Regions from separate parts of the Streptomyces sp. NPDC004838 genome, predicted to be linked through region 3. Evidence: riboswitches for the same ligand, from Rfam matches in the RefSeq annotation. Region 3 holds a riboswitch; each other region holds the start of a gene.
The links. A riboswitch is a leader RNA that binds a small molecule or an ion and turns the genes downstream of it on or off. The one in region 3 is predicted to bind cobalamin.

Region 1: another riboswitch for cobalamin. It lies ahead of ACWEFL_RS30205 (cobalamin biosynthesis protein); the one in region 3 lies ahead of metE (5-methyltetrahydropteroyltriglutamate--homocysteine S-methyltransferase).
Region 2: another riboswitch for cobalamin. It lies ahead of ACWEFL_RS13980 (ABC transporter substrate-binding protein); the one in region 3 lies ahead of metE (5-methyltetrahydropteroyltriglutamate--homocysteine S-methyltransferase).
Region 4: another riboswitch for cobalamin. It lies ahead of ACWEFL_RS01595 (ribonucleoside-diphosphate reductase subunit alpha); the one in region 3 lies ahead of metE (5-methyltetrahydropteroyltriglutamate--homocysteine S-methyltransferase).

What each region holds. Positions count from the first base shown of each region.
Region 1 is NZ_JBSGAW010000033.1:40,765-46,155, forward strand. Features, by position in the region: gene ACWEFL_RS30200 (cobyric acid synthase) at 1-1,031, opposite strand, end outside; gene ACWEFL_RS30205 (cobalamin biosynthesis protein) at 1,028-2,008, opposite strand; cobalamin riboswitch at 2,133-2,268, opposite strand; gene ACWEFL_RS30210 (hypothetical protein) at 2,454-2,675, opposite strand; gene ACWEFL_RS30215 (anion permease) at 2,689-3,909, opposite strand; gene ACWEFL_RS30220 (alpha/beta hydrolase) at 4,340-5,391, shown strand, end outside.
Region 2 is NZ_JBSGAW010000010.1:92,047-97,437, forward strand. Features, by position in the region: gene ACWEFL_RS13970 (amino acid permease) at 1-1,329, shown strand, start outside; gene ACWEFL_RS13975 (Mov34/MPN/PAD-1 family protein) at 1,439-1,861, shown strand; cobalamin riboswitch at 1,877-2,008, shown strand; gene ACWEFL_RS13980 (ABC transporter substrate-binding protein) at 2,049-3,113, shown strand; gene ACWEFL_RS13985 (FecCD family ABC transporter permease) at 3,488-4,465, shown strand; gene ACWEFL_RS13990 (ABC transporter ATP-binding protein) at 4,462-5,265, shown strand; gene ACWEFL_RS13995 (putative leader peptide) at 5,332-5,391, shown strand, end outside.
Region 3 is NZ_JBSGAW010000002.1:202,132-207,522, forward strand. Features, by position in the region: gene ACWEFL_RS03280 (DEAD/DEAH box helicase) at 1-286, shown strand, start outside; gene metE (5-methyltetrahydropteroyltriglutamate--homocysteine S-methyltransferase) at 383-2,701, opposite strand; cobalamin riboswitch at 2,869-3,079, opposite strand; gene ACWEFL_RS03290 (hypothetical protein) at 3,331-3,513, opposite strand; gene ACWEFL_RS03295 (FadR/GntR family transcriptional regulator) at 3,970-4,740, shown strand; gene ACWEFL_RS03300 (enoyl-CoA hydratase/isomerase family protein) at 5,115-5,391, opposite strand, start outside.
Region 4 is NZ_JBSGAW010000001.1:381,124-386,514, forward strand. Features, by position in the region: gene ACWEFL_RS01585 (extracellular solute-binding protein) at 1-532, opposite strand, end outside; gene ACWEFL_RS01590 (GntR family transcriptional regulator) at 967-1,731, shown strand; cobalamin riboswitch at 2,320-2,445, shown strand; gene ACWEFL_RS01595 (ribonucleoside-diphosphate reductase subunit alpha) at 2,636-5,014, shown strand; gene ACWEFL_RS01600 (ribonucleotide-diphosphate reductase subunit beta) at 5,014-5,391, shown strand, end outside.

The sequences.
Region 1 (5,391 bases), on a different contig from region 3:
TCCAGCGCGCGGACCGTGCCACGGGTTCCCGGCACGATCACCAGATCCGCGTCGCCCAACTCCTCGGGCCGGTCCACGAACCGTACGACGACGCCCGGTTCGGCGGCCAGCGCGTCCACGTCCGTGAAGTTGGACATCAGCGGCACCGCGCACACCGCGATCCGCAGGATCTCCTCGCCGACGGGCGGGGCGACGACCGACTCGCGCACGGCTCCCCGCAGGGAGACGCGCAGCCCGTCCTCCTCGTCGATGCCGAGCCCGTGCGCGTACGGCAGGACCCCGTACGTCCGCCGCCCGGTGAGCCCTGTGAGCATGTCGAGTCCGGGCTCCAGCAGCGAGACGTCACCGCGGAACTTGTTGACGAGATACCCGGCGACCAGCCGCTGGTCCTCACGGCCGAGGAGCGCGGTGGTGCCGAAGAAGGAGGCGAAGACGCCGCCGCGGTCGATGTCCCCGACGACGAGCACCGGGAGGTTCCCGGCTCTCGCGATGCCCATGTTCACGAGGTCCGTACGCCGCAGATTGATCTCGGCCGGAGACCCGGCCCCCTCGCAGATCACGGCCTCGTACGTGCCCCGCAGCTCCTCCAGGCACTCCACGACGGTGGAGAGCAGCGCCTCCCGCCGACCGCCGCGCAGCCCCGTGCCGGGCGACGCGGCCGCCGCCCCCGGTCCCTGGCGCGTCGCGGGCTCGGCGCTTCCGAAGAATCCGCGCGCGCTCAACTCCCCGACGGGTCGGCCCAGCAGGACGACCTGGCTGCTGCGGTCGCTCCCCGGTTTCAGGAGTACGGGGTTCATCAGCGCGGTCGGCTCCACACGGGCGGCCTGCGCCTGCATGGCCTGGGCCCGCCCGATCTCCGCGCCGTCACGGGTCACGAAGGAGTTGAGGGACATGTTCTGTCCCTTGAACGGAGCCACTTTCACGCCCTGGCGTGCGAGCCAGCGGCAGATTCCCGCCGTGACCACGCTCTTGCCCGCGTCGGACGTCGTTCCGGCGATCAGCAGCCCGCCGCCCCGCCTGCGACCGGTCATCGGGTCCCTCCCCTCGTCGCCCTCGTCTGTGCGCTTCGCCCCGCGACCCGCTGGAGAAGCAGCCGGGCGGCGATGCTCGTGCCCAGCGCCAGCAGGCCCACCCGTCGCGACAGCCGGGCCGCCCGCTCGATGTCCCCGACGGCGACCGGGCGTCCACCGCCGTTGAGCACGGGCCGGTGCTCCACCCGCCCGCCGTACGAGAGCGTTCCCCCGAGCCGTACGCCGAGGGCTCCCGCGAACGACGCCTCGACGGGCCCGGCGTTCGGGCTCGGATGCCGGCGGCCGTCGGCGCGCCAGGCCCGGACCGCTCCTCGCGGGTCGTCGCCCGCGAGTGCGGCGAGTGCCGCCGTCAGCCGTGCGCCCGGCGCGCCGGTGAGGTCGTCGAGGCGTGCCGAGGCCCAGCCGAACCGCAGGTAGCGGGGCGACTTGTGTCCCACCATCGCGTCGAGCGTGTTGACGGCCCGGAAGCCCACCAGACCGGGCACGCCCGCCAGGGCGCCCCACACCAGCGCGCCGACCACGGCGTCGGAGGTGTTCTCGGCGACGGATTCGACGACGGCGCGGGCGATTCCGGGTCCGTCCAGGGACTTGGGATCGCGGCCGCACAGATGGGGAAGCCGCTCGCGGGCCGCCTCGATGTCACCCGCGGCGAGCGCGTCCGCGACGGCGCGGGCCTCGCGCACCAGGGACGTACCGCCCACGACGGTCCAGGTGGCCGCGGCGGTCAGCGCCACGGACGCGGCCGGAGCGCGGCGAGCGGCGCGCGAGAGGAACACGGCCCCCGCGGCCGCGCCCCCGGCGCAGACGAGGGTGTGCAGCGCGCCCCAGCCGCGGTGGTCACGCCACAGGACGCGCTCGACGGCGCCCGCGGACCTCCCGAACACGGCGACGGGATGTCCCCGGCGGGGATCGCCGAGCAGCAGGTCGCCGGTGAGGCCGAGGGTGGCGCCGTACGCGAATACTCGGTCGGCACGCATGGATCAGGCGGGTGTCTCGCCTCGGGGGGCCGGTGAAATCGGTGCTGTACTCAGTGCTCTGGGGGCAGGAGCTGAACCGCAGCCGCGCATGGCGAAATGTCCTCACTCAGGGTGTCCGCGCCCTGGTTCGACGTGACCGACGGTGAGAGTTCCTGGCTTCCGGGGGTGTTCCCCGGTCACAGTGGCGGGACCGCGCCGGATTCGCACCGGCTTCCTCTGTTTCCGTCGTGATGGCTCCGGCAGTCCACCACGCTCCGAGAACACCCGTCAACTCGCCCTTGACCTGCGAAGGGTCAGTGTGCTGAGCCCCACAGTCGGACGACGGCCGGGCCGGGCGCGTCAAGGGCGCCCGGCCCGGCCGGGTGGAACGTATGGCGGTGCGTGTGCGGGTCGCGCGACCTGTACAGCGGGGTGCGGGTGTGCGGGGTGCGGGGGGATCCGTACGTCAGGTGATGATCAGATAGATCCCGTACGCCACGGCCGCCGCGCAGAGCCCGAAGCAGGCGTACGCGCCGGTGCGCGCGAGGGCGGTGGAGCCGCCTCCGGCTTCCGTCGCCTCCTGCTTGCTGAGGGCCACCACGCCGACGGCGAAGAGGCCCACCACGACGACGGTCGAGACGAGGCTCACGCCGAAGACGGATCCGAGGGCTGCCCAGTCGATTTTCATTGCTGATCCGTCCTTACACCGCGGCCCGGCTCGCCGGACCCGCTTCGGGGGCCGAGGGAGCGGGGGACGGGATGGTGGTCTTGAGTTCGTCCTGGGCGATGGCGGCGTCGACGCCCGCGGGCCCGTCGCCGTGGTCGGTGTCGTTGACGTTGGTGTGGTCGACCACCTGACGGCGGGAGATCAGCCAGATCCAACCGCTCGACGCGACCAGGAAGACCGCGACGACCGCGACTCCCCAGTCGCCCTGCTTGGTCACGAACTCCGAGCCCGCGGCGACCAGCGCGGCGGCCGGCAGCGTCAGACCCCAGGCGACGAACATCCGGGTGGCGGTGGACCAGCGGACCACCCCGCCCTTGCGGCCGAGGCCCGCGCCCATCACGGCGCCGGAGCAGGAGTGCGTGGTGGAGAGCGAGAAGCCGAGGTTGGACGAGGCGAGGATGACGCTGGCCGCGCTGGTCTGGGCGGCGAAGCCCTGCTGCGGCTGGAGGTCGGTCAGGCCCTTGCCCATGGTCCGGATGATGCGCCAGCCGCCGAGGTAGGTGCCGAGCGCGATGGCGACGCCCGCGGAGACGATGACCCACATCGGGGGGTTGGAGCCGGGGGAGAGCACACCGCCGGCCACCAGGGCCAGCGTGATGATGCCCATCGTCTTCTGGGCGTCGTTGGTGCCGTGGGCGAGGGAGACCAGACCCGCCGAGGCGATCTGACCCGCCCGGTATCCCTTCTCGGTGCCCTTCGCGCCCGCCTTCTGGCCGATTCGGTACGTCAGCCGGGAGGCGAGGTACGCGGCGATGCCGGCGACCAGCGGGGCGGCGACGGCGGGGATCAGCACCTTGGTGACGACCGTGCCGCCGTTGACGCCGCTGATACCGACCGAGGCGATGGTCGCGCCTATCAGACCGCCCATGAGGGCGTGTGAACTGCTGGACGGCAGGCCGATCAGCCAGGTCGCCAGATTCCACAGGATGGCGCCGACGAGCGCCGCGAAGATGACTTCTGGGGTGATGCCTGACTCGTTGACGATGCCGCTGGAGATCGTCTTCGCGACCTCCACCGACAGGAACGCGCCGACGAGGTTGAGCACGGCGGACATGGCCACCGCGGTCTTGGGTTTCAGGGCGCCGGTCGAGATGGTCGTCGCCATCGCGTTGGCGGTGTCGTGGAAACCGTTCGTGAAATCGAACACGAGAGCTGTCACGATCACGATCGCGAGCAGCAGCGTGATGTGTTCCATTTACCCAGGCAATCTTTGGGGGTCAGTGGCTCGCTGAACGTAGGTAACCTGGGTGAACAGAAGATGAACTGAGACGGGACTTGGGGTGTCTCCAACCGGTTCTCGTCATTCCGTTTTCTCTCTCGCGGGGCCGGTTTTCCGGCTCCGGAGGCTCGAAGGGGGAGAGAAGCGGCTTTCATGCGGTTTTATGGTGATCTGCGTCACCGTGCCTCTGTTCACTTCTCTGATTCCGGTATCTGATACCGGGGCCCTCCGCGGCGGACCGTCCGCGGCGGTTCGCGCCGTCGCCGCACGCCGGTCGGCGGAACCGCCACGCCGTCCGGTTCGACGCCGTCCGGATCCCCGCTCCGGGGCCGGGGGCATCGCCCGCCGCCACCCGGACGGCGGCCCTCCACTGGCACCCCGGCGCCCGCGTGCCGACACTGGAACCGTGCGCCCGGCAACCGCGACGGCTACAGCCGTCACCACCCTGATAGGCATCGGCACGGCGGCGGTCGTGGCCGCCCGGTACGCGGGCGACGCCGCCCTCAAGGCGTCCCCGAGCCGCCCCCTGCCCGGCGACCCCCGGCTCACCGTGCACGGCACCGCGGCGGGCACGGTGACCCTCACCCGCAGCCTCGCCTCGCTGCGCCCCGGCACGTACGGCCTCGACGGCGACGGCGTCCACGCCGTCGTCGGCCCGGTGTTCGAGGGAGCCCCGCACGACGCCGACGCGGTCGTGCGCCGTCTGGAGCAGGTCGCCCACGGCAGCCTGGAGCCCGGCACCCGGGTACGGCTGACCCCGCGACTCCACCTCGGCAGCCCGGCCGACGCGCTCGGCATCGACCACGAGGACGTCGCCGTCCCCGGAGAACTCGGCCCCCTGCCGTCCTGGTTCGTGCCGGGCCCCCGCGATACCTGGGTGATCGCCGTGCACGGCCTCGGCGCCACCCGCGAACACCCCATGAACCTTCTGCCCTTCCTGCACGGCAGACGCGTGCCCGTGCTCGGCCTCGGCTACCGGGGCGACCCCGACGCGCCCCGTTCCCCCGACGGACTCGGGCACCTCGGCGACTCCGAGTGGCGCGATCTCGACGCCGCCCTCCGCTTCGCCGTACGGAACGGGGCCGCGCGCGTGGTCCTGTACGGCTGGTCCACCGGGGCCACCATGGCGCTGCACGCCGCCGCGGACTCGGTGCTGCGCGACCGGATCAGCGGCCTCGTCCTCGACTCGCCCGTCCTCGACAAGGCCGCCACCCTGCGCGCCCTGGCCGCCGCCCGCCACACCCCCGGACCCCTGCTCCCGCTCGCCGTGAGAGCGGCCCGGAGCAGAGCGGGACTGAACGGCGGCGGACCGCTCGCCCCGGACTGCGCGTACGCGGTCCGGGTGCCGACCCTGATCTTCCACGGCCCCGACGACACCGTCGCCCCCTGGGCGCCCTCCCGCGGACTCGCCGCAGGCCGCCCCGACCTCGTCACCCTCCACACCGTCCTCAACGCCCC
Region 2 (5,391 bases), on a different contig from region 3:
CAGATGATCGCGATCGGCGGAGCCATCGGCACCGGCCTCTTCCTCGGCGCGGGCAAGGGCATCTCCAAGGCCGGCCCCAGCCTCATTCTCGCCTACGCCATCGCGGGCCTGGTCATCTTCTTCATCATGCGGGCCCTGGGCGAACTGCTCATGTACCGCCCGGTGTCGGGCTCGTTCTCCGAGTACGCGCGCGAGTTCATCGGCCCCTTCGCGGGCTTCGTCACCGGCTGGACGTACTGGCTCTTCTGGGTCGTCACCGGAATGACCGAAGTCACCGCCGCGGCCGCCTATATGACGTACTGGTTCGACATCCCGCAGTGGGTCTCCGCACTCGTCTTCACCGTCGTCCTCTACGGCGCGAACCTGATCTCCGTGAAGCTGTTCGGCGAACTCGAATTCTGGTTCTCCATGGTGAAGGTCACCGCGATCGTCGGCATGATCCTCATCTGCGCCGGAATCCTCACCCTCGGATTCTCCGACGCCGGGGACACTGCGTCCGTCTCCCTCCTCTGGGCCGACGGCGGCTTCTTCCCCAAGGGCATCGGCGGCACCCTGATGACCCTGCAGATCGTGATGTTCGCCTTCCTCGCCGTCGAACTCGTCGGCGTCACGGCGGGGGAGTCCAAGGACCCGGAGAAGACGCTCCCCAGGGCCGTCAACACCGTCCCGTGGCGGATCGCGGTCTTCTACGTGGGCGCGCTGATCATGATCCTCTCGGTGGTCTCGTGGACCACCTTCCGGCCCGGCGTCTCCCCCTTCGTCGCCGCCTTCGACACCATGGGCCTCCAGGCCGGCGCGGGAATCGTCAACTTCGTCGTCCTCACCGCGGCCCTGTCGTCCTGCAACTCGGGCATGTACTCCACCGGACGGATGCTCCGCGACCTCGCCCTCAACAGCCAGGGCCCCGCCTTCTTCACCCGGCTCACCAAGCGCGGCACCCCTCTGATCGGCACCACCTTCTCCGCGGGCCTGATGCTGATCGGCGTCTGGATCAACTACCAGTGGCCCGGCGAAGCGTTCAACAAGATCGTGTCGTTCGCCACCATCTCCGGCATGTGGGCCTGGATCATGATCCTCGTCAGCCAGCTCCGCTACCGGGCCCGAGCCGAGCGCGGCGAACTCCCGCACTCCTCCTTCAAAGCCCCCGGCGCGCCCTGGACCAGCTGGTTCGCCCTTCTGTTCATCCTCATGGTCATCGTGCTGATGGGCATCGACGAGGACGCGCGGATCTCTCTGTACTGCGCTCCCGTCTGGGCGCTGATCATGGGCGTGGCGTATCTGACACTGAAGGCCAGGAACCCGCGCGGCGCGGCGTTCGCCAAGCCCTGACCCACCCCCCGTGCGGACCGGACCGCCGGCCCTTCCGGGACCGGCCGGTCCACCGGCCGTCCCGTACCGCCCCCCGGTACGGGACGGCCCGCTGATTATGCTGATCGGCATGCTGACCCTCACCCAGGCCCTGTTCGACCAGATCGTCGCGCACGCCCGCGCCGACCACCCCGACGAGGCATGCGGCGTCGTCGCCGGCCCCGAGGGCAGCGACCGCCCGGAGCGCTTCATCCCCATGCTCAACGCGGCCCGCTCGCCCACGTTCTACGAGTTCGACTCCGCGGACCTGCTGAAGCTCTACCGCGAGATGGACGACAACGACGAAGAGCCGGTGATCATCTACCACTCGCACACCGCGACCGAGGCATACCCCTCCCGTACGGACATCACCTACGCCAACGAGCCCGGCGCGCACTACGTCCTGGTCTCCACGGCGGACGCGGACGACGCCGGCCCGTTCCAGTTCCGCTCGTTCCGCATCCTCGAAGGCGAGGTCACCGAGGAAGAGGTCAAGGTCGTCCAGGCATACTGACCCGGACCGACCCAACTCCATACAGGGGCGGCAGGACCCAGGAAGCCGGTGTGAATCCGGCGCGGTCCCGCCACTGTGACCGAGCGTCCGACGCGCCCCCGCGTCCCCGCTCGCCAGCCAGGAACTGACCGGCCGCCCTTCTCCCACCACCCAGGGGACGTGGAAATCCCCGGAGGAGGCCATCCGCATGCCCAGCCCCATGCCCCGGCGCACGAACAGCCGCGTCTCCCGGCGGATATCCAGCCGTCCGTCCCCCCGCCGCCCGGCCCGCACCGCCGCTCTCACAGCCGCCGCGCTGCTGCTCCCGCTCACCGCCTGCGGTACGGGAGACGACCGTTCCGACGCGTCGTCCGCCGACAAGCCCGCCGCCAAAGCCTCGTCAGCCTCGTCGGGTTTCCCCTACACCGTCGACAACTGCGGCGTACGGACGACCTACGACGCGCCCCCCGAGCGCGCGGTCACCATGAACCAGCACGTCACCGAGATCATGCTGGAACTCGGACTGGAGAAGTCCCTCGTCGGCACCGCCTACCTCGACGACGAGGTCCTGCCGCGCTACCGGAAGGCGTACGCCTCGGTGCCGGTCGCGGCCAAGGAGTACCCCTCCAAGGAGAAGCTCCTCTCCCTCAACCCCGACTTCGTGTACGGCGGTTACGCCAGCGCCTTCGACGCCAAGGACGGCCGCACCCGCGACGAGCTGAAGAAGTCCGGCATCGACACCCGGCTCAACGTGGAGAACTGCGTCAAGGGCAGGACGACGCTGGACGACGTCTACCGCGAGGTCGAGGAGATCGGCCGCACCTTCGGCGTCGGCGACCGCGCCCGGAAGTGGATCGACGCCTCCCGCGCCTCGGTCGCCGGGACCGCGACCGGACTGAAGGACCGCACCCCCGTACCCGTCTTCGTCTACGACAGCGGCGACAAGACCGCGTTCACGGCGGGCGGCAAGGGCATAGGCAACGAGCTGATCGCCCGCGCGGGCGGCCGCAACGTCTTCGCCGACCTCGACAAGAACTTCGGGGACGCGACCTGGGAGGAGGTCGTGGCCCGCAAGCCGGAGGTCGTCCTCATCTACGACTACGGCGCCACCACCGTCGAACAGAAGAAGAAGCGCCTGCTCGACGACCCGGCGCTGGGGGACGTACCGGCGATCAGGAACGGCCGGTTCGCCGTGCTGCCGCTCTCCGACGCGGTCCTCGGCGTAAGAGCACCCGACGCCATCGCCAAGCTGGCCCCGCAGCTCGCGCGGTGAGGACCCCAGCCGCGAAGCCCGGACCGGACGGCCCCGGTCCGGGCCCGGTCGGGTCCGCCGCGTCCCCATCCGGTGCGGGCCCGTCCGGCCCCACCGCGTCCGGGTCCGGTCGGTCCAGGGCCGACGTCTCCGGCCCCACCGCACCCCGCCCCGGACCCGTCGGGTCCGCCCCGTCAGCCGCGCTCGCGCCCGCTTCCGAGCCCGGCCCGGCCGGCCCTGCCCCGTCGAGACCTGTGCCCGCCGCGCCCGTCCCGCACGCCTCCGAGCCCCCGCCCGCCCCGCCCGCCGCGCCGCGCCCCGGACCCGTCGGGTCCGCCCCGTCGAAGACCCCCGCCACCACGTCCCGGCTCCGGTACGGAACCGTCGCCACCGGCCTGCTGCTCGCCCTCGCCGCGGCGATCGTCGCGGGCCTCGCCCTCGGCTCCGTACACATCCCGCCCGGCGAGGTCCTCCAGGCCCTGCGCCCGGACGCCGCACCCAGCCCTACCCGCACGATCATCATGGAGGTGCGGCTGCCCCGCGTCCTGCTCGGGGCGATCGTCGGCGCGGGCCTGGCCGTCGTGGGCGCCGTCCTCCAGGCCCTCGTACGGAACCGGCTCGCCGACCCCTTCATCCTCGGGATCTCCTCCGGAGCCTCCACCGGGGCCGTCGTCGTCCTCACCCTCGGCATCGGCGCCACCACCGCCGTCGCCATGCCCGCCGGAGCCTTCGCCGGGGCGCTCGGCGCACTGACACTCGTCTACTGGCTCGCCCGGCGCGACGGCTCGATGACCGGGACCCGGCTGGTCCTGGCCGGAGTCACCGTCTCGTACATCCTCACCGCCCTCACCACCCTCGTCCTCATCGCCTCCGCCCGACCCGAGCACTTCCGCGAGGCCCTGTACTGGACCCTCGGCGGCCTCGGCAGCGCCCGCTGGGACAGCCTCTGGCTGCCCGCCGCGGTCCTCGGCCTCGGCCTGCCGCTGCTGCTCGCCCTCGCCCGACCGCTCGACCTGCTGCTGGTGGGGGAGGAAGACGCCACCGTGCTCGGCCTCGACGTCGCCCGCTTCCGCGCCGCCGTCTTCGTCCTCGCCTCCTTCGTCACCGCCGTCCTCGTGGCCGTGAGCGGCGCGGTCGGCTTCATCGGCCTGATGGTCCCGCACGCCGCCCGGCTGCTCGTCGGCGCCACCCACCGCGCCCTGCTCCCCGTCGCGGCACTCGGCGGAGCCCTCGCGCTCGTCGTCGCCGACCTCGCCGCCCGTACCGTCGCCGCACCCCAGGACATCCCGGTCGGCGTCCTCACCGCACTCATCGGCGGCCCGCTCTTCCTCTGGCTGATGCGCTCCCGGCCCGTGGAAGGAGCCGCACGGTGACCGCCCCCGAAGCCGCCGCGCGCCCCGGCGCGGCCCTGACCGTACGCGGACTGGGATACGACACCGACGGCCGTACGCTGCTCAGCGGCATCGACCTCGAAGCCCGGCCCGGCGAGACCGTCGGCCTGGTCGGCCCCAACGGCAGCGGCAAGACCACCCTCCTGCGCTGCGTCTACGGAACCCTGCGCCCCACGGCCGGACAGGCCCTCCTCGACGGCGACGACCTCACCGCCCTCGGCCCCAAGGAACGCGCGCGGCGGGTGGCGACCGTGCCGCAGGACGGCGCCGCGGAGTTCGAGCTGACCGTCCGCGAGATCGTCCTCATGGGCCGCGCCCCGCACAAACGGTTCTGGGAGGCCGACACCGCGGCCGACGCCGCACTGGCCGACGACGCGCTCGCCCGGCTCTCCATCACCGACCTCGCCGACCGCGCCTTCCCCTCCCTCTCCGGCGGCGAACGCCAGCGCGCCCTCGTCGCCCGCGCCCTCGTCCAGCGGCCCGCCCTCCTCGTACTCGACGAACCCACCAACCACCTCGACATCCGGTACCAGCTGGAGATCCTCGGCCTGATACGGACCCTGGGAACCACCAGCCTCCTCGCCCTGCACGACCTCAACCTCGCCGCGTACTACTGCGACAGGCTGCACGTCCTGCACGCCGGACGGCTCGTCGCCTCCGGCACGCCCGAGCAGGTCCTCACCCCCCGGCTCCTCGCCGACGTGTACCGCGTCGACGCCGACGTGGCCCCCCACCCCGTCACAGGGGCCCCCTCCATCACCTACCTCCCGCCCGCATGGTGAGCACCTCGAGTCCGCGATACGAGACCACATTCCGGATCCCGGAGCGGGAATCGATACGATGACCGCATGGTTCCTCCATACATGCGGGACAAGACGCCGGGCGGCACGACGCTGCTCGTGGCGCGG
Region 3 (5,391 bases):
CCTGGCAGCCACCCTCCAGTCGATCAGCGACCCTCTGCAACGCCCCACCGACAACTGGCTGCGCCTGAGAGAGAACCTCACCCCGGCCGACTGGCGTACGGCCCGTGACGACGTCGGCGAGAATCTCGTCCTGCCCGATGTGGACCGCCGGGCCGTACGCGGCCTGAAGTTCTCCGCCGCCCTCCCGGAACGGATCGCCGTGGCCACGGTGGCGGCCCGTCTGGCCGACTTCGAGAGCGCACGCTCGGTGCTCGGTGAGCCGGTGCGTTTTCAGCACGGCGGCTGAATCGGAGGAACCGCCGAGCCGCTTTGGACGGACGCCGGGTGTCCCGCCTGGCCGGGGCCCGAGCGTCAGCGCTCCGACCCCGGCAGGGCGTCCGGGTCAGGACGCGGGCAGCTCGCTTCGGACCGTGCGTGCCGCCGCGACCAGGTTCTCCAGGGAGGTGCGGGTCTCGGGCCAGCCGCGGGTCTTCAGGCCGCAGTCGGGGTTGACCCAGAGGCGTTCGGCGGGGATCGCCTTGAGGCCGGTGCGCAGGAGCGCGGCGGCCTCCTCGGGGCTCGGGACGCGCGGGGAGTGGATGTCGTACACGCCGGGGCCGGCCTCGCGCGGGTAGCCGTGGGCGGCGAGTTCGCGGGCGACCTGCATATGGGAGCGGGCCGCCTCCAGGCTGATGACGTCGGCGTCGAGGTCGTCGATCGCCTGCACGATGTCGCCGAACTCGGCGTAGCACATATGGGTGTGGATCTGGGTGTCCGGACGGACGCCGCCGGTCGTGAGCCGGAACGCCTCCGTCGCCCAGGCCAGATACGCCGGACGGTCGGCGGCCCGCAGCGGCAGCGTCTCGCGCAGCGCGGGCTCGTCCACCTGGATCACCGAGGTCCCGGCCGCCTCCAGGTCGCCCACCTCGTCGCGCAGGGCGAGGGCGACCTGGCGGGCGGTGTCGGCCAGCGGCTGGTCGTCGCGGACGAAGGACCAGGCGAGCATGGTGACCGGCCCGGTGAGCATGCCCTTGACCGGACGCGAGGTCAGGGACTGGGCGTACGTCGTCCAGCGCACGGTCATCGGCTCGGGGCGGGAGATGTCCCCGGCCAGGATCGGCGGGCGGACGTAGCGGGTGCCGTACGACTGGACCCAGCCGTGCCGCGTGGCCAGGTAGCCGGTGAGCTGCTCGGCGAAGTACTGGACCATGTCGTTGCGTTCGGCCTCGCCGTGCACCAGGACGTCGATCCCGCTCTTCTCCTGGAAGGCGACGACCTCCCGGATCTCGGCCCTGATGCGCTCCTCGTAGCCCGCCGTGCCGATCCGGCCCGCCCGCAAGTCGGCGCGCGCGGTGCGCAGTTCGCCGGTCTGGGGGAAGGAGCCGATGGTGGTGGTCGGCAGCAGGGGCAGGCCGAGGTGGGCGCGCTGGGCGGTGGCGCGTTCGGCGTACGGCTGGGAGCGGCGCGCGTCGGCGTCGGTGACGGCGGCGGACCGGGCGCGTACGGCGGGGTCACGCGTAATGGGCGAGCCCGCGCGGGATGCGAGGTCGGCGCGGTTGGCGGCGAGTTCGCCGGTGATGGAGTCGGTGCCCTGGGCGAGGCCCGTGGCGAGGGTGACGATCTCGGCGGTCTTCTGGCGGGCGAAGGCGAGCCAGCGCAGGATCTGCGGATCGATGTCCCGCTCGGCAGTCGCGTCGAGCGGGACGTGCAGCAGGGAGCAGGAGGCGGCCACGTCGACGCGGTCGGCGAGCCCGAGGAGCGTGCCGAGCGTGGAGAGCGACTTCTCCAGGTCGTTCACCCAGATATTGCGGCCGTTGACGACACCGGCGACCAGTCGCTTGCCGGGCAGTCCGCCGACCGCCGCGAGGTCGTCGAGGTTGGCGGCGGCGGCCTCGGTGAAGTCGAGGGCGAGGCCCTCGACCGGGGCCTTGGCCAGTACCGGGAGGGCGTCGCCGAGCCGGTCGAAGTAGGAGGCGACGAGCAGCTTGGGCCGGTCGGTGAGAGCGCCGAGGTCACGGTAGGCGCGCGCGGCGGCGTTCAGCTCGGCCGCCGTGCGGTCCTGGACCAGGGCGGGCTCGTCGAGCTGCGCCCACTCGGCGCCTGCCGCGCGCAGGTCGGCGATCACCTCGGCGTACACCGGGAGCAGCCGGTCCAGGAGGGTGAGCGGCTCGAAGCCCGTCGGCACGCCGGGGGCGGGCTTGGCCAGCAGGAGGTAGGTGACGGGGCCGACCAGGACGGGACGGGCGGTGAGGCCGAGCGCCAGGGCCTCCTTCAGTTCGGCGACCTGCTTGGCGGAGTCGGCGGTGAACACCGTGTCCGGGCCCAGCTCCGGCACGAGGTAGTGGTAGTTGGTGTCGAACCACTTCGTCATCTCCAGCGGTGCCACGTCCTGCGTGCCGCGCGCCATGGCGAAGTAGCCGTCCAGGGCGTCGGCTTCGACGGCGGCCCGGTGCCGGGCGGGGACCGCGCCGACCATGACGGTGGTGTCGAGGACGTGGTCGTAGTACGAGAAGTCGCCGGTGGGCACCTCGTGGACGCCGGCCTCGGCGAGCTGCCGCCAGTTCGTACGGCGTAGCGCGGCGGCGGTCTCCTGGAGCGTTTCCGCGGTGACGCGGCTCTTCCAGTAGCCCTCGACGGTCTTCTTCAGTTCCCGGCCCTGTCCCTGACGGGGGTAGCCGTACACGGTGGCCCGTGCTGCCGCGGCTGCGGACTTCGGTGTCACGGAGATCTCCTTCGCGAGATGAATCCCTGAGATCCCGGCGACGGGACGAGAGCGCGAAGGTGTGACGGAACCAGGCGGGCATGATCTCGCGCGGTACAGCGCGGTCGTCCGCTCGGTATGTACGCCGACCCGCCCACGAGGTCACCGGGATGTCCGCGCGCGAGTGGTTCGCGCACGGGCAGTCGGCAGGTCTTCGGACTCACGGGCACGCCCTCCTGACCGGAGGACACCTACTGGCCGTCGCTTCCCAGACCCGGTACGTCGGGTCCAGTGCGTATGACGGCGGTCGTTCCCGTTCACCGCTGCGGGGCAGTCCCGGATTCCCACCGGGTTCCCTCTTACGACGCATCCCGTCTGGCGGACGGGGCGAACCAGCTGCACCGGCCAGCGTAAAGGGCCTGCCAGGAGCGCGGAGCGCCGCGTCCACCATTCGGATGGTGAGTTCGTACCTTTCTAGGCGGTGATGAGTTTGACGGCGGTGAACCGTCATCCCGCACAGGGCCGCGACCACCGGGAGAACGGCCCGCGCCGGGGTCCGCAAAAACAGCACCGTCGTGGCCGCGAAGCCGGACCGAAACACGAAAAAAGCCCCCGCCCGAGGAGGGCAAGGGCGTTCGGCGTCGGCGCGATCAGGCGTTGTTCTCCCGCTCCAAGGCTTTCCGCTGCTCATCGAGGAGCTTTGCCTGCGCCTTGGCGAGCCGCTTGTCGGCGCGAGACGTGCGGGCGGCGGCGTTGGCCACCTTCTCTTTAGGGCTGTGGTATGAGATCAGCCCGACGGAACTGAGGCTGCTCAGCTTGCGGATCATTCCCATGGGTCGCCTCTTCGGGTGTGAGTTCACGGCGTTGGGCAGGCGTAACTACGCCGACACTGGTAGCACGTGTCAACGCAGTGCCGGAGCGGTACTCGTCATCTAAGCACCCCAATGTGACGAGCGGTATACAGGGGGGCATGTGGGACCTGACACCGCAACCGCGTCTGGGGTGACGATTGACGTCGCCTGTCGTAGATGTGACTGGGTGCTGATGCGCTGACGGTCGGCAGGTCGAGTCGTGCGCCGGACCCTCATCCGGCGGCGCGGTCCGGGCCCCTCGGCCCGGTTCGCCGGACTCGGTCGCGGGCCGGGTCCGGGACCGGTGTAACGTGCGAAGATGCCGATCGCGCGCCCAAAAGGCCCGCGCGGCGGGCGGCGCGCCCCCGGGGCCCTGCGTCCCGCACCGCGGTCGCGCCAGACCGTCAGCAGACCGCACCCACCGGTGGAGGAGAATCCGTGGCACGTACGAAGGAGATTCCGCCCGACGGACCGTGGCGGGCTCTCCGGGACATCGGCCGCACCCGGCCGGAGGGCGCGGCGGCGGAGGAGATCGCCGACCGGATCCAGCAGCTGATCCTCTCCCAGGACCTCGCCGACGGTTCGCGGCTGCCCTCGGAACGGGATCTGGCGGCGCTGCTCTCCGCCAGCCGGCCCACCGTGAGCCAGGCCATCCGGATCCTGGTGATCAAGGGGCTCGTGGAGTCACGGCGCGGCTCGGGGGCGTATGTCCGGCTGCGTCCCGAGGCGACGCTGGCGACGGCGATGAACCTGATGCTGGACGTGGACCCCGGCTCGGTCGGCCAGCTGGCGGAGCTGCGCCTGTCGCTGGAGTCGACCGGTGTCGTACGGGCCATCGAGCGGGCCACCACCGAGGAACTGGCGGAGGCGGAGGAGGCCCTGCGCGCGTTCGAGCACACCGGCGGCGACGCGGCGAGCTGGATGAGCGCCGACACCTACTTCCACGCGACGCTGATCAACGCCTCCCACAACGCCTATCTCGCCTCGATGTTCGACAGCGTGCACACGGCGCTCATCAACTACGAGTTCCGCGCCTGGATCGACAGCGGCACATCGCCCGGCTGGCTCGCGAAGGAGCGGATCGCCGCGCTGACGGCCGTCCACGAATCCATCCTGCGGGCCGTGCGGAAGCGCGACGTCGAGGCGGCGCTGTACGCGGTGCGCCACCACCACGAGGTGATGTCGGCGCATCTGCGTATGAGCGGCTGAGTCGCGGGCGTCCCCGGGCCGCGTGATCCCCCGGCCCGGGGACGCCGGGCCGGGGACGCCGGACACGAGAGCAGACCGACGACCGTACCGGAGCGTCTCCGGTACGGTCGTCGGTTTATTCAGCGGACGGGCCGGGCACGGCCGAGGCCGTTGTTGGCCGTGCCCGGCCCGTCCGTTCGGGAGCCCTCCGCCGGGGGGCTCAGTCGGGGGGCTTAGGCCGCTTCTGATGGATCTTGCTGGGCTCGCGTGCCCTGGCACCGCACCTCGCTGCGTTGTCGTCGGTCACCTATGCTCCGCATGGATTCCCTCCTCCGCCTTGCGATGCACGGCACCAGACCCCGCTCCCTGATCCAGCCTGATCCATCAGAAACGACCTAGTCGAAGTTGTTCTTGCGGCCCTCGCGCACGTACGCGCCGGACTTGGCGATGTGGTCCTTGCCGTGGATCGACTTCTGCTTGGCCAGGTGGCCGAACATCTGGATGCCGAAGCCGCCGTCGAGGTCGTCGGTGATGCGCTTGCGCCACGGACGGCGGATGATCTGCGTGGTGAGCCGGCGGGTGATGCGCGGCTGGCCCATGATGTGGTCCGCGATGCGCTTGGCGCGGTCCAGCAGCTGCTCGCGCGGCAGCACCTCGTTGACCATGCCCCAC
Region 4 (5,391 bases), on a different contig from region 3:
CGGCGCGGGTCTTCGGCGGGGCGGTGACGCCGGCCTCCGCGAAGACCTTCTTGTTGTAGATCACGACGCGGTTGGCGAACCACCAGGGAACGGCGGACTGCGTGCCGTCCACGACGGCGCCCTCGTTGAAGTTCTCGGCCCAGTCGGCGCCGACCGCGGTCTTGACGTCGGCGAGGTCCGCGAGACCGCCCGTCTTGGCGTAGGCGGCGGTCTGGGTGTTACCGATCTCGAAGACGTCCGGCGGGTTGTCCTCGGAGAGGGCGGTCGTCAGCTTCTGCTGAATACCGTTCCACTGCTGCTCCTCGAACTTGAGCGTCGCACCGGTCTTCTTCTCGAACTCCGCCTTCAGCTCCGCCAGCCAGGCGTCCGGCGTGGAGCCGTCCATGGCCCACCAGGTCAGTGTCTGGCCCTTGAAGCTGTCAGGCCCCTTGGACTCGCTCCCCTTGTCCCCGTCTTTGTCGTCCGAGCCACACGCGGCCAAACTGATCACCATGCCCGCGACACCGATCGCCGCAATGAGCTTGCGCTTCACGCCACCCTCCTAAGGGATGCCTGATCACCCCCGCCCACCACGAGACATACGGGAAGTACTGCCTGGGGCTGGGACCTGGCCTTTAATGGTTTAGACCAGTACCGGGAGCTTGGCCTAGACCTTTAGGACTGTCAAGGCTCGATAAACCAGGCCGTCCAGTCCGTTACCGGACCGACATCTGGGCAGGATCCGGACGGCCGGAATCCGCCCACGCCGAAGGACCACCCGGAGGGGACCTACGCGTCGCCAGGAGGAATGCCGACTCCTGGACTAGACCAACCCTAGTACCAACGGTGTATAAGAAGCAGTGGTGTCCGACTGGAAAGAACCCCGAGGGGAGGGGTCGCACTCCCCCGGACCGGCCCGTGCCACGATATGAGCCGCTATTAACGGAGGAGCCGGTGACGGCAGCAGGACAGCCTGGGAGGCGGGCCATGGCCACCGACGGGGGAAACACGGAGACCGAGGGCGGACCCGGCGTCCGCGCGGCGCGGGTGCCCAAGTACTACCGCTTGAAGCGTCATCTCCTCGATATGACGGAGACGATGCCGCCGGGCACGCCCGTACCGCCGGAGCGCACGCTCGCGGCGGAGTTCGACACATCGCGTACGACGGTCCGTCAGGCGCTCCAGGAGCTGGTCGTCGAAGGCCGGCTTGAGAGGATCCAGGGCAAGGGCACGTTCGTGGCCAAGCCCAAGGTCTCGCAGGCCCTTCAGCTCACCTCGTACACCGAGGACATGAAGGCCCAGGGCCTGGAGCCGACCTCGCAGCTCCTCGACATCGGATACGTCACGGCCGATGACACCCTGGCCGGACTGCTGGACATTTCGACCGGCGGCCGGGTGCTGCGGATCGAACGGCTCCGGCTGGCGAGCGGCGAGCCGATGGCCATCGAGACGACCCATCTCTCGGCCAAGCGCTTCCCGGCGCTGCGCCGGAGTCTGGTGAAGTACACCTCTCTCTACACGGCGCTGGCGGAGGTGTACGACGTCCACCTCGCCGAGGCCGAGGAGACGATCGAGACCTCGCTGGCGACGCCGAGGGAAGCCGGTCTGCTCGGTACGGATGTGGGGCTGCCGATGCTGATGCTCTCGCGGCACTCGCTGGACAAGCAGGGCGAACCGGTGGAGTGGGTACGGTCGGTGTACCGGGGCGACCGGTACAAGTTCGTCGCGAGGCTTCAGCGCCCGACCGGCTGAACGGGCCGGATCTCAGCAGGCCGATTCACCAAGGGCCGACCACGGGCCGATTCACGACGGGTTCACCTCGGGCCGCCGCACCAAGCGGGTGCGGCGGCCCGTCTGTATTTTTTGGGGCTCGGTTCTCCCCCGGACGCCGTCCGGGGGCCCCACGGGGCACTCTGAGCGTGCGTCCACGGTCGACCGTGCTCGATCCCTCGTACCTCACGGCCTCCGCGCGCTCTCCCTCTCGACACCCGCGCGCCCCTCCAGCACACTCGGCCCCTTCTTTTTGGGCTCGTTCACCTCCGGGGCGCTCTCAGCGTGTGTCGACGGTCGACCGTGCTCGATCCCTCGTACCTCGGGACCTCCGCGCGCTCTCCCTCTCGACACCCGCGCGCCCCTCCAGCTCACTCGGCCGCTCTTTTTTGGGCTCGCGCCGGGCCGCGTTGTGAGTGTTCTCATACGGGCGCTCAGGGCCGCCGTCACGGGCCCGTTCCCGTACCGCGCAAGGGGCGGTGACGGACAGGGGCAGCCCCCTTTCGCGACAGACAACTCAACCGCACGACACAACATCTGGTGGGTACTTCCGGGAAGCGCCCCCACATGTATGCTCATCTCGCTGTCGCTGCAGAGGAATCCGGTGTGAATCCGGAACTGTCCCGCAACGGTGTGCTTCGGCGTGCTTTGTCACGCCTGGCGAGTCCGGCCGACTGCCGACAGCGCACCCGGCTCGTCCGACCCGGGTGCCCAGACGTCCGGGCCTCGCGGTTGGGCCGGTGGACGCCGTGAGTGCTGCCCTGCCGCGGGCACACCCGGCTCTGTCCGCTCCCCGCCGGCCCGCTAGCCGAGCGAGGGAGAGCACCACGTGACCATCGCGCCAGCCGATCCGGCTTCAGGCACCTCCGAGACCCCTCCCGGACCCGTGTCCGGGCAGGTTCCCGGACCGGTGTCCGAGCGGGTCCCCGGCCAGGTCGACGGCCCGGGTACCGCACTGCTGCGGACCCTGACCGAACTCACCGCCGATCTGCCGGACACCGACCCCGGCCGCGTCGCCGCCGCCGCGCTGCGCGGACGCCACGCCGGATCGGACGCGGCCGAACTCCACCAGCTGGCCACCGACGCCGCTGCGGGCCTGATCTCCGAGGACCCCGCCTACTCCCGGCTCGCCGCCCGGCTGCTGACCCGTACGATCGCGGCCGAGGCCGCGAGCCAGGGCTCGGTGTCGTTCTCGGCCTCGGTCGCCGTGGGCCACACCGAGGGCCTGATCGCCGACCGGGCCGCCGCGTTCGTCGCCCTGCACACCGACCGCCTCGACGCGGCGGTCGACCCGGCCGCGGACGACCGCTTCGGCTACTTCGGCCTGCGGACCCTCTACAGCCGTTATCTGCTGCGCCACCCGATCACCCGTCAGGTGATCGAGACCCCTCAGCACTTCATGCTGCGCGTCGCCTGCGGCCTCGCCGAGGACGAGTCGGACCGGGCGCTCGCCGAAGTCCTGGCGCTGTACGGGCTGATGAGCCGGCTCGACTATCTGCCCTCCTCGCCCACGCTCTTCAACTCCGGCACCCGCCACCCGCAGATGTCCTCCTGCTATCTGCTGGACTCGCCGCTGGACGAGCTGGACTCGATCTACGACCGGTACCACCAGGTCGCGCGGCTCTCCAAGCACGCGGGCGGCATCGGGCTCTCGTACTCCCGCATCCGCGCCCGCGGTTCGCTGATCCGCGGCACCAACGGGCACTCCAACGGCATCGTGCCGTTCCTGAAGACCCTGGACGCGTCGGTCGCCGCCGTGAACCAGGGGGGCCGGCGCAAGGGGGCCGCCGCCGTCTATCTGGAGACCTGGCACGCGGACATCGAGGAGTTCCTCGAACTGCGCGACAACACCGGTGAGGACGCGCGGCGTACGCACAATCTGAACCTCGCGCACTGGATCCCGGACGAGTTCATGCGGCGCGTGGAAGCCGACACCGAGTGGTCGCTGTTCTCCCCGGCGGACACGCCCGAGCTGGTCGATCTGTGGGGCGACGAGTTCGACGCCGCGTACCGCGCCGCCGAGGCCCGGGGGCTGGCCCGCAAGTCCGTGCCCGCGCGAGAGCTGTACGGCCGGATGATGCGTACCCTCGCGCAGACCGGCAACGGCTGGATGACCTTCAAGGACGCCGCCAACCGCACGGCCAACCAGACCGCCGAGCCCGGCCACACCGTCCACTCGTCGAACCTCTGCACCGAGATCCTTGAGGTCACGGACGACGGGGAGACGGCGGTCTGCAACCTCGGGTCGGTCAACCTCGGCGCGTTCGTGAACGGGGCCTCCGATGGCGAGGAACTGGACTGGGAGCGGCTGGACGCCACCGTCCACACGGCCGTGACCTTCCTCGACCGAGTCGTCGACATCAACTTCTACCCGACCGAGCAGGCCGGCCGCTCCAACGCCAGATGGCGGCCGGTGGGCCTGGGCGCGATGGGCCTTCAGGACGTCTTCTTCCAGCTGAAGCTGCCGTTCGACTCCCCCGAGGCGCGGGCGCTCTCCACCCGGATCGCCGAGCGGATCATGCTCGCCGCGTACGAGGCGTCCGCGGAGCTGGCCGAGCGCAACGGCCCGCTCCCCGCCTGGGAGAAGACCCGTGCCGCGCGTGGCGTCCTGCACCCGGACCACTACGGCGTCGAGCCTCACTGGCCGGAGCGCTGGGCCGCCCTGCGCGAGCGGATCGCCGCCACCGGGATGCGCAACTCCCTGCTGCTCGCCATCGCGCCCACCGCGACGATCGCCTCGATCGCCGGTGTGTACGAGTGCATCGAGCCGCAGGTCTCCAACCTCTTCAAGCGCGAAACCCTGTCAGGCGAGTTCTTGCAGGTCAACTCCTATCTGGTCGCGGAGCTGAAGCGCCTCGGCGTCTGGGACGCGCAGACCCGTGAGGCGCTGCGCGACGCCAACGGCTCGGTGGCCGGCTTCTCCTGGATCCCGGCCGAGGTGCGTGAGCTGTACCGGACGGCATGGGAGATCCCGCAGCGCGGGTTGATCGACATGGCCGCGGCCCGCACTCCGTTCCTGGACCAGTCGCAGTCGCTGAATCTGTTCCTGGAGACGCCGACCATCGGCAAGCTCAGCTCGATGTACGCGTACGCCTGGAAGAAGGGGCTGAAGACGACGTACTACCTGCGGTCCCGCCCGGCCACCAGGATCGCCCGCGCGGCGAGCGGCACGTCGGCCCCCGCCCCCTCCCCCGTACAGGCGACGCCGGAAGACGCCGTCGCCTGCTCCCTCGAAAACCCCGAGTCCTGCGAGGCGTGCCAGTAATGCCCAGCTCCACCAGTACCACCGGCTCCACCAGCCCTACCGGCTCCGACGCCAAGAATCTCCTGGACCCGGGTTTCGAGCTAACCCTGCGTCCGATGCGCTACCCGGACTTCTACGAGCGCTACCGCGACGCGATCAAGAACACCTGGACGGTGGAGGAGGTCGATCTCCACTCCGATGTGACCGACCTCGCCAAGCTGACACCGGGTGAGCAGCATCTGATCGGCCGGCTGGTCGCGTTCTTCGCGACCGGCGACTCGATCGTCGCCAACAACCTGGTCCTGACGCTCTACAAGCACATCAACTCCCCGGAGGCGCGGCTGTATCTGAGCCGTCAGCTCTTCGAGGAGGCGGTGCACGTCCAGTTCTATCTGACG